DNA from 3 places in the Streptomyces sp. NPDC050703 genome. Region 2 is predicted to be linked to each of the others. Evidence: riboswitches for the same ligand, from Rfam matches in the RefSeq annotation. Region 2 holds a riboswitch; each other region holds the start of a gene.

Region 1 (3,266 bases), on a different contig from region 2:
CCAAGTCGCAGCAGATCGCCGTGGCCGAGCGCATCCTCGACGCACAGGGCTCCGACGCCTGGCCGAGCTGCGCCCCGATCGCCGGCCTCACCGAGGACGCCCCCGCGGCCGACGTGGACCCGGGCAACCCGATCGTCCCCGAGTCGTCCGGACCGGCCGGCTCCGGCTCGTCGGGGTCCGAGGGCTCCGGCAAGAAGGACGAGCCGTCCGACGAGGCGTCAGAGGCCGAGAACAAGCCCTCGGACGACGCGAAGGACGGCGAGAAGCCCTCCGGCGACGCGAGCGACACGCCGGAAGCCGGCTCCGACCGGGAGAAGGGCCGCGAAAAGCTTGACAAGTCAGGCAAGCCCGACAAGTCCCCCGAGAAGGGCGAGAAGGGCGGGGCTGGCGACAAGGCCGGGGCGGACGACACGCCCGGGAAGGGCGCGCCGGACGGTTCCGGCAAGTCCGCCGACGACGAGGCGACTTCGCCCGCAGGCCGGGACGAGGAGTCCGCGGGCTCCACCGGCCGCCACCGCGGCGGCAGCGCCGAGGAGACCGCCGAGGACGCCACCGGGGCGGCGGCGGGCGACCGTTCGGGCCGGCACGCCTCACGCGGCGGCGAGCGGACGGACAAGCCGGCCGACGGCACGTACACGGTCCGCTCCGGGGACAACCTCTCGGCGATCGCCGACGACCACGGCATCGACGGCGGTTGGGACACGCTCTACACCGAGAACAAGAAGACCGTGGGGGACGACCCGGACCTCATCCTCCCCGGTCAGAGCCTCGATCTGGGCGAAAAGCAGCGGTAGTTGACGATGCGTCCGCGGGGCACTTCGTGCTGTATGCACCTTTTGGCGCGAGTGAGAGATGGGTCTCAGAAGCCCTGATCGTCTTTGAAATTCCGGTGGTCTCCTGTCTACGGTCGTGACCGCTCGCCACTGGTGGGCCCCGCCGGTCGGTACGCCGAATCCTGCCAACGGCCGGACGGGAACAGTCGTCGCTTCGAGCGCCGTGGGCAGGAGCGGGGGACCCAAGGTAAGCGCCGTGTCATGCGGCTAGGGGTGGAGCCGCACTCGGGAGAGTGCGGCCGGGCAACTTCACTGGCCCGAACCCGACAGCTCACCTCGCAGGCGTCGGTGAGGGGATCAACTCATGCTGTTTTCCGGCAAGGGCAAGCACCGCCGTCCGTCCAAGGCCACCCGTGTCGTCACGCTCGCCGGTGTCACCGGTGCCGCCGTGGCCGCCCCGCTGATGGCCGCCGGTTCGGCCTCGGCCGCCACCAACGCCGAGTGGGACGCCGTCGCCCAGTGCGAGTCCGGCGGCAACTGGTCCATCAACACCGGCAACGGCTACCAGGGCGGCCTGCAGTTCTCGCCGTCCACCTGGGCCGCGTACGGCGGCACGAAGTACGCGCCCAGCGCAGACAAGGCCACCAAGGCCCAGCAGATAGAGATCGCCGAGAAGGTCCTCGCGGGCCAGGGCAAGGGTGCCTGGCCGAGCTGTGGCGTCGGCCTCTCCAACGCCTCCAACGGCGGCGGCGCCCAGCAGCAGGCCCCGCAGCAGCAGGCGCCCCAGCAGCAGGCGCCTCAGCAGCAGAGCAAGCCGCAGCCGCAGCAGACGCAGCAGCAGGCCGCCCCGCAGCAGCAGGCCGCGCCCAAGCCGCAGCCCGCCCCGCGCGCCCAGACCGAGAAGACCGTCGAGACCCCGACCGGCAAGACGGTCGAGAAGGGCGACGGCGAGTACAAGGTCAAGACGGGCGACACCCTGTCGAAGATCGCCGAGGCGCACGACGTCAAGGGCGGCTGGCAGAAGGTCTACAAGCTCAACGGCGACATCATCGACAACGCCGACTTCATCTACCCGGGCCAGCAGCTGCACCTCAGCTGACCCGGCCGGCTCGGCCGTGCCTCGGCGGAGGCACGGCCGCCCCCGTCCCCACGGCCCCCCGCCCCGGTGCGCGTATCCCCCGTACGCACCGGGGCGGGGTCATGTCCGCACCGCCGTGTTCGCCTTCAGCGAGCTACCGGCCAGTAGAAAAGCGGGCTTCCGTCCCGATTCCCTGGTATTTGGGCGCTTGTACGTCCCACGGGGCGGGCGGTCGGCTGGCTGAAGGCTCCGGGCCGGTTAGGCTCAGGAGACGCAGGGCCGAAGCGGCCCCGCGTAAACGCGTCACATCCCAGAAGGAGATGCTCGTGCCGTCCATCGACGTCGTCGTAGCCCGGGAAATCCTGGACTCCCGAGGCAACCCCACGGTCGAGGTCGAGGTCGGCCTCGACGACGGCAGCACGGGTCGTGCAGCCGTTCCGTCCGGTGCCTCCACCGGAGCCTTCGAGGCCATCGAACTCCGTGACGGTGACCCCAACCGTTACCAGGGCAAGGGCGTGGAGAAGGCCGTCCTCGCCGTCATCGAGCAGATCGGCCCGGAGCTCGTCGGCTACGACGCCACCGAGCAGCGCCTGATCGACCAGGCCATGTTCGACCTGGACGCCACCGACAACAAGGGCTCGCTCGGCGCCAACGCCATCCTCGGCGTCTCGCTCGCCGTCGCGCACGCCGCGTCCGAGGCCAGCGACCTGCCGCTCTTCCGCTACCTCGGCGGTCCGAACGCGCACCTGCTGCCCGTCCCGATGATGAACATCCTGAACGGCGGGTCGCACGCCGACTCGAACGTCGACATCCAGGAATTCATGATCGCCCCGATCGGCGCGGAGTCCTTCTCCGAGGCCCTGCGCTGGGGCACCGAGGTCTACCACACGCTGAAGAAGGTCCTGAAGAACAAGGGCCTGGCCACCGGCCTCGGCGACGAGGGCGGCTTCGCGCCGAACCTCGACTCCAACCGCGCCGCCCTGGACCTCATCCTTGAGGCCATCAAGGAGGCGGGCTACGTCCCCGGCGAGCAGATCGCGCTCGCCCTCGACGTCGCCGCGTCCGAGTTCTACAAGGACGGCTCCTACGAGTTCGAGGGCAAGAGCCGCTCGGCCGCCGAGATGACCGAGTACTACGCCGAGCTCGTCGCCTCCTACCCGCTGGTCTCCATCGAGGACCCGCTGTTCGAGGACGACTGGGCCGGCTGGGCCACCATCACCGAGAAGCTCGGCGACAAGGTGCAGCTCGTCGGCGACGACCTGTTCGTCACCAACCCCGAGCGCCTGGCCCGCGGCATCGAGGAGAACTCGGCCAACGCCCTCCTCGTCAAGGTCAACCAGATCGGTTCGCTGACCGAGACCCTGGACGCCGTCGAGATGGCCCAGCGCAACGGCTTCAAGTGCATGATGTCCCAC
Region 2 (3,266 bases):
TTGGGGAGCCGGTCACCTGGGGAAGGACGCTAAGCGGGGCCGTCACGGGTTGGCCGCGGATTGTGCGCAACTGTCGTGAGTGGGCGGAACGGTGAACGGGTCTGACCGTGGCGGTCGCGAAGCGGGGCGGCCTTCGTGTACGGCCCTGACCGATACGGCGGATACAACCGTCCGGCCCTCGCAGAGCTGCTACGGGCCCGCCTGCGACCGGCGTGGGGGGCGAGGGTTAGGCTCCGGCCCATGGACGTACTCATCCATCTCTTCGTCGCCCTGCACATCATCGGCATCGCCTGCCTCCTGGGCGGCTTCCTGACCCAGATGAAGCAGATGGGCCAGGGCACGGCCCGCTTCGTCCCGGCGATGCTGCACGGTGCGCTGACCATGCTCGTCACCGGTGTGGTCCTGGTGGGCCTCAACCAGGCCGACGACAACGCGGTCAACAACCTCAAGATCGGCATCAAGATGGCCGTGCTGATCGTGATCCTCGCGCTGGTCTATGTGAAGCGTGACGAGGAGAAGATCGACAAGGGCGTGTTCGGGGCGGTGGGGCTGCTGACCACGGCGAACATCTTCATCGCCGTGCTGTGGACCTGATGCCGGGCTGCTGAGAACGGGACCAGGGAAACGCCCTCCACGCACGCGTGGAGGGCGTTTTCGTCTTCCGTGGTGCCGTTTCCGTAGTCACTCCGGCACCGGCAGGGCGAGGCGCGGTGCGGTGCGGCAGGGTGCGGAGAGATGGAGCTAGGCCGGGCGCACCACGCTGTGGATCGGCATGTAGTAGATGGACTCGACGCGGACGTTCGCGCCCGGCTTCGGGGCGTGGATCATCTTGCCGTCGCCCGTGTAGATCCCTACGTGGCTGATGTCGTCGTAGAAGAAGACCAGGTCACCCGGTTCGGCGTCCGCCGTCTTCACGGTCGTCCCGACCTTGACCTGGTCCCATGTGGTGCGCGGCAGTGATATCCCGGCGGCCTTCCAGGCGTCCTGGGTGAGGCCGGAGCAGTCGTAGGAGTCGGGGCCCGCGGCGCCCCACACGTAGGGCTTGCCGATCTGGGCCTCCGCGAAGTCGATGACCTTCGCGGCCTTGGTGGCGTAGCTCCCGTCCGAGCTTCCGGAGCCGGAGCCGGAACCGGAACCTGTGCCCGGGCCAGAACCCGAGCCGGTGCCCTGACCGTCTCCCCGCTCCTTCTCCCGTTCCCGCTGCGCCGCCTCCTCGGCCCGGCGCTCGCGCTCCGCCTCGGCGGCCTGCTCGCGGGCCAGCCTCTCGGCCTTCCGCTTCGCCTCCCGCTCCCTCTCGCGCTCGATCGCCGCGAGCCGTGCCTTCTCCTCGGCGGTCAGGTCCGACAGCAGCTCGCGCGCCTCGCCCAGCTTCTTCTGGACGGTCCGCTTGCTGGTCCGCAGGTCGTCCCGCGAGTCGGTCAGCGTCCCAAGGCTCCTCGCCGCCTTCGTGCGCTGCTTCGTCGCCGCCGCCCGCTGCGTCTCGTAGTCGTCGACGGCCTTCTTCTGCCGCGTGGTCAGCCGGTCCGCCAGGTGATTCTGGTCGAAATAGCCCTGCGGATCGTCGGCCAGCAACATCGTTGCCGTCTCCGAGACGCCTCCGGTGCGGTACTGCGCGGCGGCGAAGGAGCCGAGTTCCTGACGTGCGTCGTTCAGCTTGTCCGTGCGTTTGGCCACATCGTCCAGGAGGTGGTCGACCTTCTTGCGCTGCTTCTCGGTCTTCTCCTTGGCCGAGTTGTACTTCTGGGTGGCCACGCCCGCCTGGTGGTAGAGGTCGTCGACCTTCTTCCGCACCTCTTCGAGGCTGGGCCTCGTGGGCGAGGCGGGCGCGGCCTGGGCGCTCTGCGACAGAAGCGCCACGGAGGTGAGGGCGGCCGTGGTGATGCCGACGGCGGGGGCGGTGCGGACTCCGGCCGGCCGGTTCCGCGGCTTGCGGTGCGACGCCAAGGGAGGCGACTCCTTCCGTAGCCCGCCTACCGGGTTAGCTGTCGGGTTCGGGCGGATGGTCCGGAAGGTTGCCCTACGGTTCCGTACTGCGCACGGGACCGATTCACCCCAGGTTCTCGGTGGGTCCCCGGCTCCGAACATGTCGGACTCGGCGGGGGCCGCGCGTTCCCGGCGGGGTTCGCCGGTGGGAATACGAGCGGCCCGCGCAGCACGCTAGCCAACTTGTGCGACGCCTGTGAAGGTCGATGCTCGATATGCCCGATACGTTTTCGTGACGTTACGAGGCTCCGGCGCGGCCCGTGCGCAGCGTGCCCACAGGGCCGTCTCGGACGGTGTCCGGCCGTGGACATGCCGTGAGCGACGGACGGGTCGGCGGAACCCGGCGCGGGTTGTCAGTGGGTCCGCCTAGACTCGGGAGGCGATGAGCAGCCTCTTTGACGACAGCTTCCTGGCGGACCTGCAGCCCTCCCGGGCCGCGGACGAAGAACACCCGCCCCCGCCCGAGGACAGCGCTCCGGAGCACGTTCCGGACGATTTGTTCGACGGGAAGTTCGACGCGCCCATGACCCGGGACACGCACTACCGGGACGGTGCCCCGCGCCCGGTGACCGACCCGGCGACGCTGCTCGAAGGACTGAACGAGAACCAGCGCGCGGCCGTCGTGCACGCGGGTTCCCCGCTGCTCATCGTCGCCGGCGCGGGCTCCGGCAAGACCCGCGTCCTGACCCACCGCATCGCGTACCTCCTCGCCGAGCGCGGTGTGCACCCGGGCCAGATCCTCGCGATCACCTTCACGAACAAGGCCGCGGGCGAGATGAAGGAGCGCGTCGAGCAGCTCGTGGGCCCCCGGGCCAACGCGATGTGGGTGTCGACGTTCCACAGCGCCTGCGTCCGCATCCTGCGCCGCGAGTACAAGAAGCTGGGCTTCACGTCCTCGTTCTCGATCTACGATGCCGCGGACTCCAAGCGCCTGATGGCCCTGGTCTGCCGCGACCTCGATCTCGACCCCAAGAAGTTCCCGCCGAAGTCGTTCAGCGCCAAGATCTCCAACCTCAAGAACGAGCTGATCGACGAGGAGGACTTCGCGGGCCAGGTCGCTGGGGGCACCTCCCAGGCCGGCGGCTCTGGGGGAGGCTTCGAGCAGACCCTCGCCCAGGCCTATGCCATGTACCAGTCACGTCTCCGCGAGGCGAACGCACTGGACTTCGACGACCTGATCATGACGACGGTCAACCTCCTGCGCGCCTTCCCGGACGTCGCCGAGCACTACCGCCGCCGCTTCCGCCACGTCATGGTCGACGAGTACCAGGACACGAACCACG
Region 3 (3,266 bases), on a different contig from region 2:
GACGGGCCCGGCCGTGGGCGCCGGTCCGGTCCGGGGCCGAACGGCAGCAGGGCCACCCTCCGCGAGTGGGCCTTCGTCCGCGCCCTGCCCTTCCTGCTGCTCATCGTCGGCATCGGGTACGACGTGACCACGCCGACGGAGTTCACCGCGGCTCCCCTCTACACCGCCGCGCCCCTGATCGCCGCCCCCTTCTACTCGCTGCTCAACACCGTCCTGACCGGCGCCGCCGCCTCCATCGCCGTCCTCCTGCTGCACTACCGCAACTCCTCCTCAGGCCACGTCGAGTCCGTCACCGAACTGCTCACCGTGGTGACCGTCGCCGTCTTCGCCGTCGTCATCAACCGCGTCGTGCGCCGCGGCAACGACCGGCTCGCCACCGCCCGCTCCATCGCCGAGGCCGCCCAGCGCGCGGTCCTGCCGGAGCCGGACGCCCGTATCGGCGGCCTCGACATCGCGGCGCGGTACGAGGCGGCGCAGGCCGACGCGTTCATCGGCGGTGATCTGTACGCCGTGCAGGACACCCCGCACGGCGTACGGCTCATCGTCGGGGACGTGCGCGGCAAGGGCATGGGCGCGGTCGCGGCCGTCGCCGTCGTCATCGGCGCGTTCCGCGAGGCCGCCGAGCAGGAGGCCACCCTGGAGGCGGTGGCGCAGCGCCTGGAGCGGGCGCTCGCCCGTGAGGGCACCCGGCGGGACGGCCTCGACGCCTTCGAGGGGTTCACCACGGCGGTCCTCGCGGAGATCGGGCACGGCGACGGCCGCGTACGCCTGATCAACCGGGGCCACCCGGAGCCGCTGCTGCTGCGCGGCGACGGGCGGCTGTGCGTGCTGTCCCCGACCGAGCCCGCGCTGCCGCTCGGCATGGGTTCGCTGGGGGCCTGGCCGGACCGGGCGGACGAGACGGAGTTCCCGCCGGGCGCCATGCTGCTCTTCTACACGGACGGCCTCTCGGAGGCGCGGAACGAGGCCGGGGAGTTCTACGCCCCCGCCACCCGGCTCGGCGGGCGGATCTTCCCGGGCCGCAGGGGCCCGCAGGCGCTGCTCGCCACGCTCACACAGGAGGTGCGGTGGCACACCGGGGGCGGCGCGACGGACGACCTGGCACTGCTCGCGGTGCGGCGGCCCGCGCCGGGGGACCCTGACGCCGGCACGTAGACCGCCGCGGGCACCGGCGCGGAGACTGGCGTCGAAAGAGTGTCACAGCGCGTGACCGAACTGCACCCCTCCGCATAACAACTGACACACCGTCAAGGGGTGGCGGAGTCCCGGCGCGCGCCGACTCACGGTCAACTCGCCCCGATCCCTGCCCCGGTGTCCCCATACGCGCGGCCCACTCATACCCCGTCGGCGAGAAGAATCAACAGGAACAGCTTGGAATACGGGCCCGCTGTCTATTAACGTTCGATAACGCAGCGCGGTCGTCCCAGCCGTCACTAGAGGCGGCTCCGTGCGCACGCGCCTAATCCCGCAAGGGAGCCGGGGAACCACCAACTTGGGGTGAATCGGGCATCTGTGCCTCCATGCCAGATGTTCGTAGGAGACCTTCCTGCTCCGAACCCGTCAGCTAACCCGGTAGGCGAGAAGGAAGGAAAGGAGTGCGCCCCAGTGGCGTCCAACCGGCCTGCCCCAGAAGCCGCGTACCTCCCGAGCGACCCTGATGTCCGGGGGTACGACGAGCAGCCCTGGGAAGAGTGGAATCCCACCGAGGAGTCCGTCCGTCCCGTCCGCGGCAGGCACCGTGTGCACAAGAAGAGCGGCGGCGGCCTCGCCCGCAGCTCCACCGTCCTGGGAGTCGGCGTCATCGCCGCCGTCGGCGCGGGCGGCATCGCCACCGCGCAGGACGGCAAGCCGCCGGTCTCCATATCGATGCCCGACCTGGGTGCCGTCGCCGACTCGCTGCCCGAGGCCACGTCCCTCCCCGGCGTCGGCTCGCTGATCTCCGACGACTCCGCCGGCTCCGGCTCCGGAACGGACGCCGTCACCGCCGCGGCCCCGCTCACGGCCGCCGGTGTCAGCTCCGCGGACGCCCGGCAGGGCACCACCGACGCGGGGGAGGCGCTGCGCGCCCGCATCATGCAGCAGGCCGAGAACCAGCAGAGCCAGGCCGACGACGCGGTGCGGACCGCGGCCGAGGAGGCCGCCGTCAAGAAGGCCGCCGAGGAGGCCGCCGCCCAACAGAGGGAAGCCGAGCGCGAGGCCGACGCCAAGGCCGCGGCCAAGAAGAAGAAGGAGGAGGAGGCCCGCAAGGCCAAGGCCGAGGCCGAACGCCTGGCCAAGCTCGCCAAGAGCTTCGCGATCCCCACCTCCTCGTACACCCTGACCTCGCACTTCGGTGACGCCGGTTCCATGTGGTCCTCCGGGCACCACACCGGCCTCGACTTCGCCGCGCCGACGGGCACCCCGCTCAAGGCCGTGCACACCGGCACCGTCAAGGAGGCGGGATGGGCCGGGGCCTACGGCTACCGCACCGTCCTCGAACTCGATGACGGCACCGAGATCTGGTACTGCCACCAGTCCTCGATGAGCGTCAGCGCCGGGCAGAAGGTCAGCACCGGCGACGTCATCGGCCGCGTCGGCGCCACCGGCAACGTGACCGGACCGCACCTCCACATGGAGGTCCACACCGCGGGCGGCGCCAACATCGACCCGCTCGCCTGGCTCCAGGGCAAGGGCCTCAACCCCTGAGAGCCCGAGCCGACGCCCCCGGGAGCCCCGGGCGCCCTGGGCGCCTCGGGCCGTCGGGTCAGGTGCGGTACGGGTTGTACGGCTGTGCCGCCGGATATGACTGTGCTGCCGGATACGCCTGTGCCACCGGGTACGGCTGGGGCTGCTGTCCGTAAGGGAAAGGCCCGTACGGGCCCGCGAACGGGACCGGTGCCGTCGCGCGGGCCGCGTAGGCCAGCGCGGGGCGGGCGGGCTCGCGGCGCTCCCAGAGCCTGTGCAGCAGCTCCCGCTCGCGGGCGACGAAGTCGGCGCCCGCCCGGCCCTTGCGGCCCCGGTGGCGGAGGAACGCCAGGGACGTCGCGTACATCTCGTACTCCGCGACCGTGCGGGCCGCGGCCTTGCCCCAGGTGTACGCGGCGTAGTCGCGGGCCAGCGAGCGGGCGCGCATCGAGCCGAGCGCGTACGGCTCGGGAGGGGTGAGCCAGCCCGCCGCCACGTAGACGGGCAGCTCCGCGCGGATCATGCGCAGCTCGCGCTGCCGGGTCCAGATGGCCAGCCAGGTGAGCAGGCCGAAGCAGGGCAGCATGAAGAGCGCGTACACG

The links. A riboswitch is a leader RNA that binds a small molecule or an ion and turns the genes downstream of it on or off. The one in region 2 is predicted to bind cyclic di-AMP.
Region 1: it holds a riboswitch for cyclic di-AMP, as region 2 does, so the genes downstream of both, AB0I16_RS18400 (transglycosylase family protein) here and AB0I16_RS05010 (C40 family peptidase) in region 2, are expected to answer to the same signal.
Region 3: it holds a riboswitch for cyclic di-AMP, as region 2 does, so the genes downstream of both, AB0I16_RS34735 (M23 family metallopeptidase) here and AB0I16_RS05010 (C40 family peptidase) in region 2, are expected to answer to the same signal.

What each region holds. Positions count from the first base shown of each region.
Region 1 covers NZ_JBFAHX010000017.1:149,325-152,590, forward strand. The annotation lists gene AB0I16_RS18395 (transglycosylase family protein) at 1-794, shown strand, start outside; cyclic di-AMP (ydaO/yuaA leader) riboswitch at 983-1,133, shown strand; gene AB0I16_RS18400 (transglycosylase family protein) at 1,138-1,872, shown strand; gene eno (phosphopyruvate hydratase) at 2,178-3,266, shown strand, end outside.
Region 2 covers NZ_JBFAHX010000004.1:58,098-61,363, reverse strand. The annotation lists gene AB0I16_RS05015 (hypothetical protein) at 241-594, shown strand; gene AB0I16_RS05010 (C40 family peptidase) at 742-1,944, opposite strand; cyclic di-AMP (ydaO/yuaA leader) riboswitch at 1,952-2,108, opposite strand; gene pcrA (DNA helicase PcrA) at 2,366-3,266, shown strand, end outside.
Region 3 covers NZ_JBFAHX010000071.1:2,567-5,832, forward strand. The annotation lists gene AB0I16_RS34730 (PP2C family protein-serine/threonine phosphatase) at 1-1,155, shown strand, start outside; cyclic di-AMP (ydaO/yuaA leader) riboswitch at 1,447-1,594, shown strand; gene AB0I16_RS34735 (M23 family metallopeptidase) at 1,606-2,685, shown strand; gene AB0I16_RS34740 (PrsW family intramembrane metalloprotease) at 2,744-3,266, opposite strand, start outside.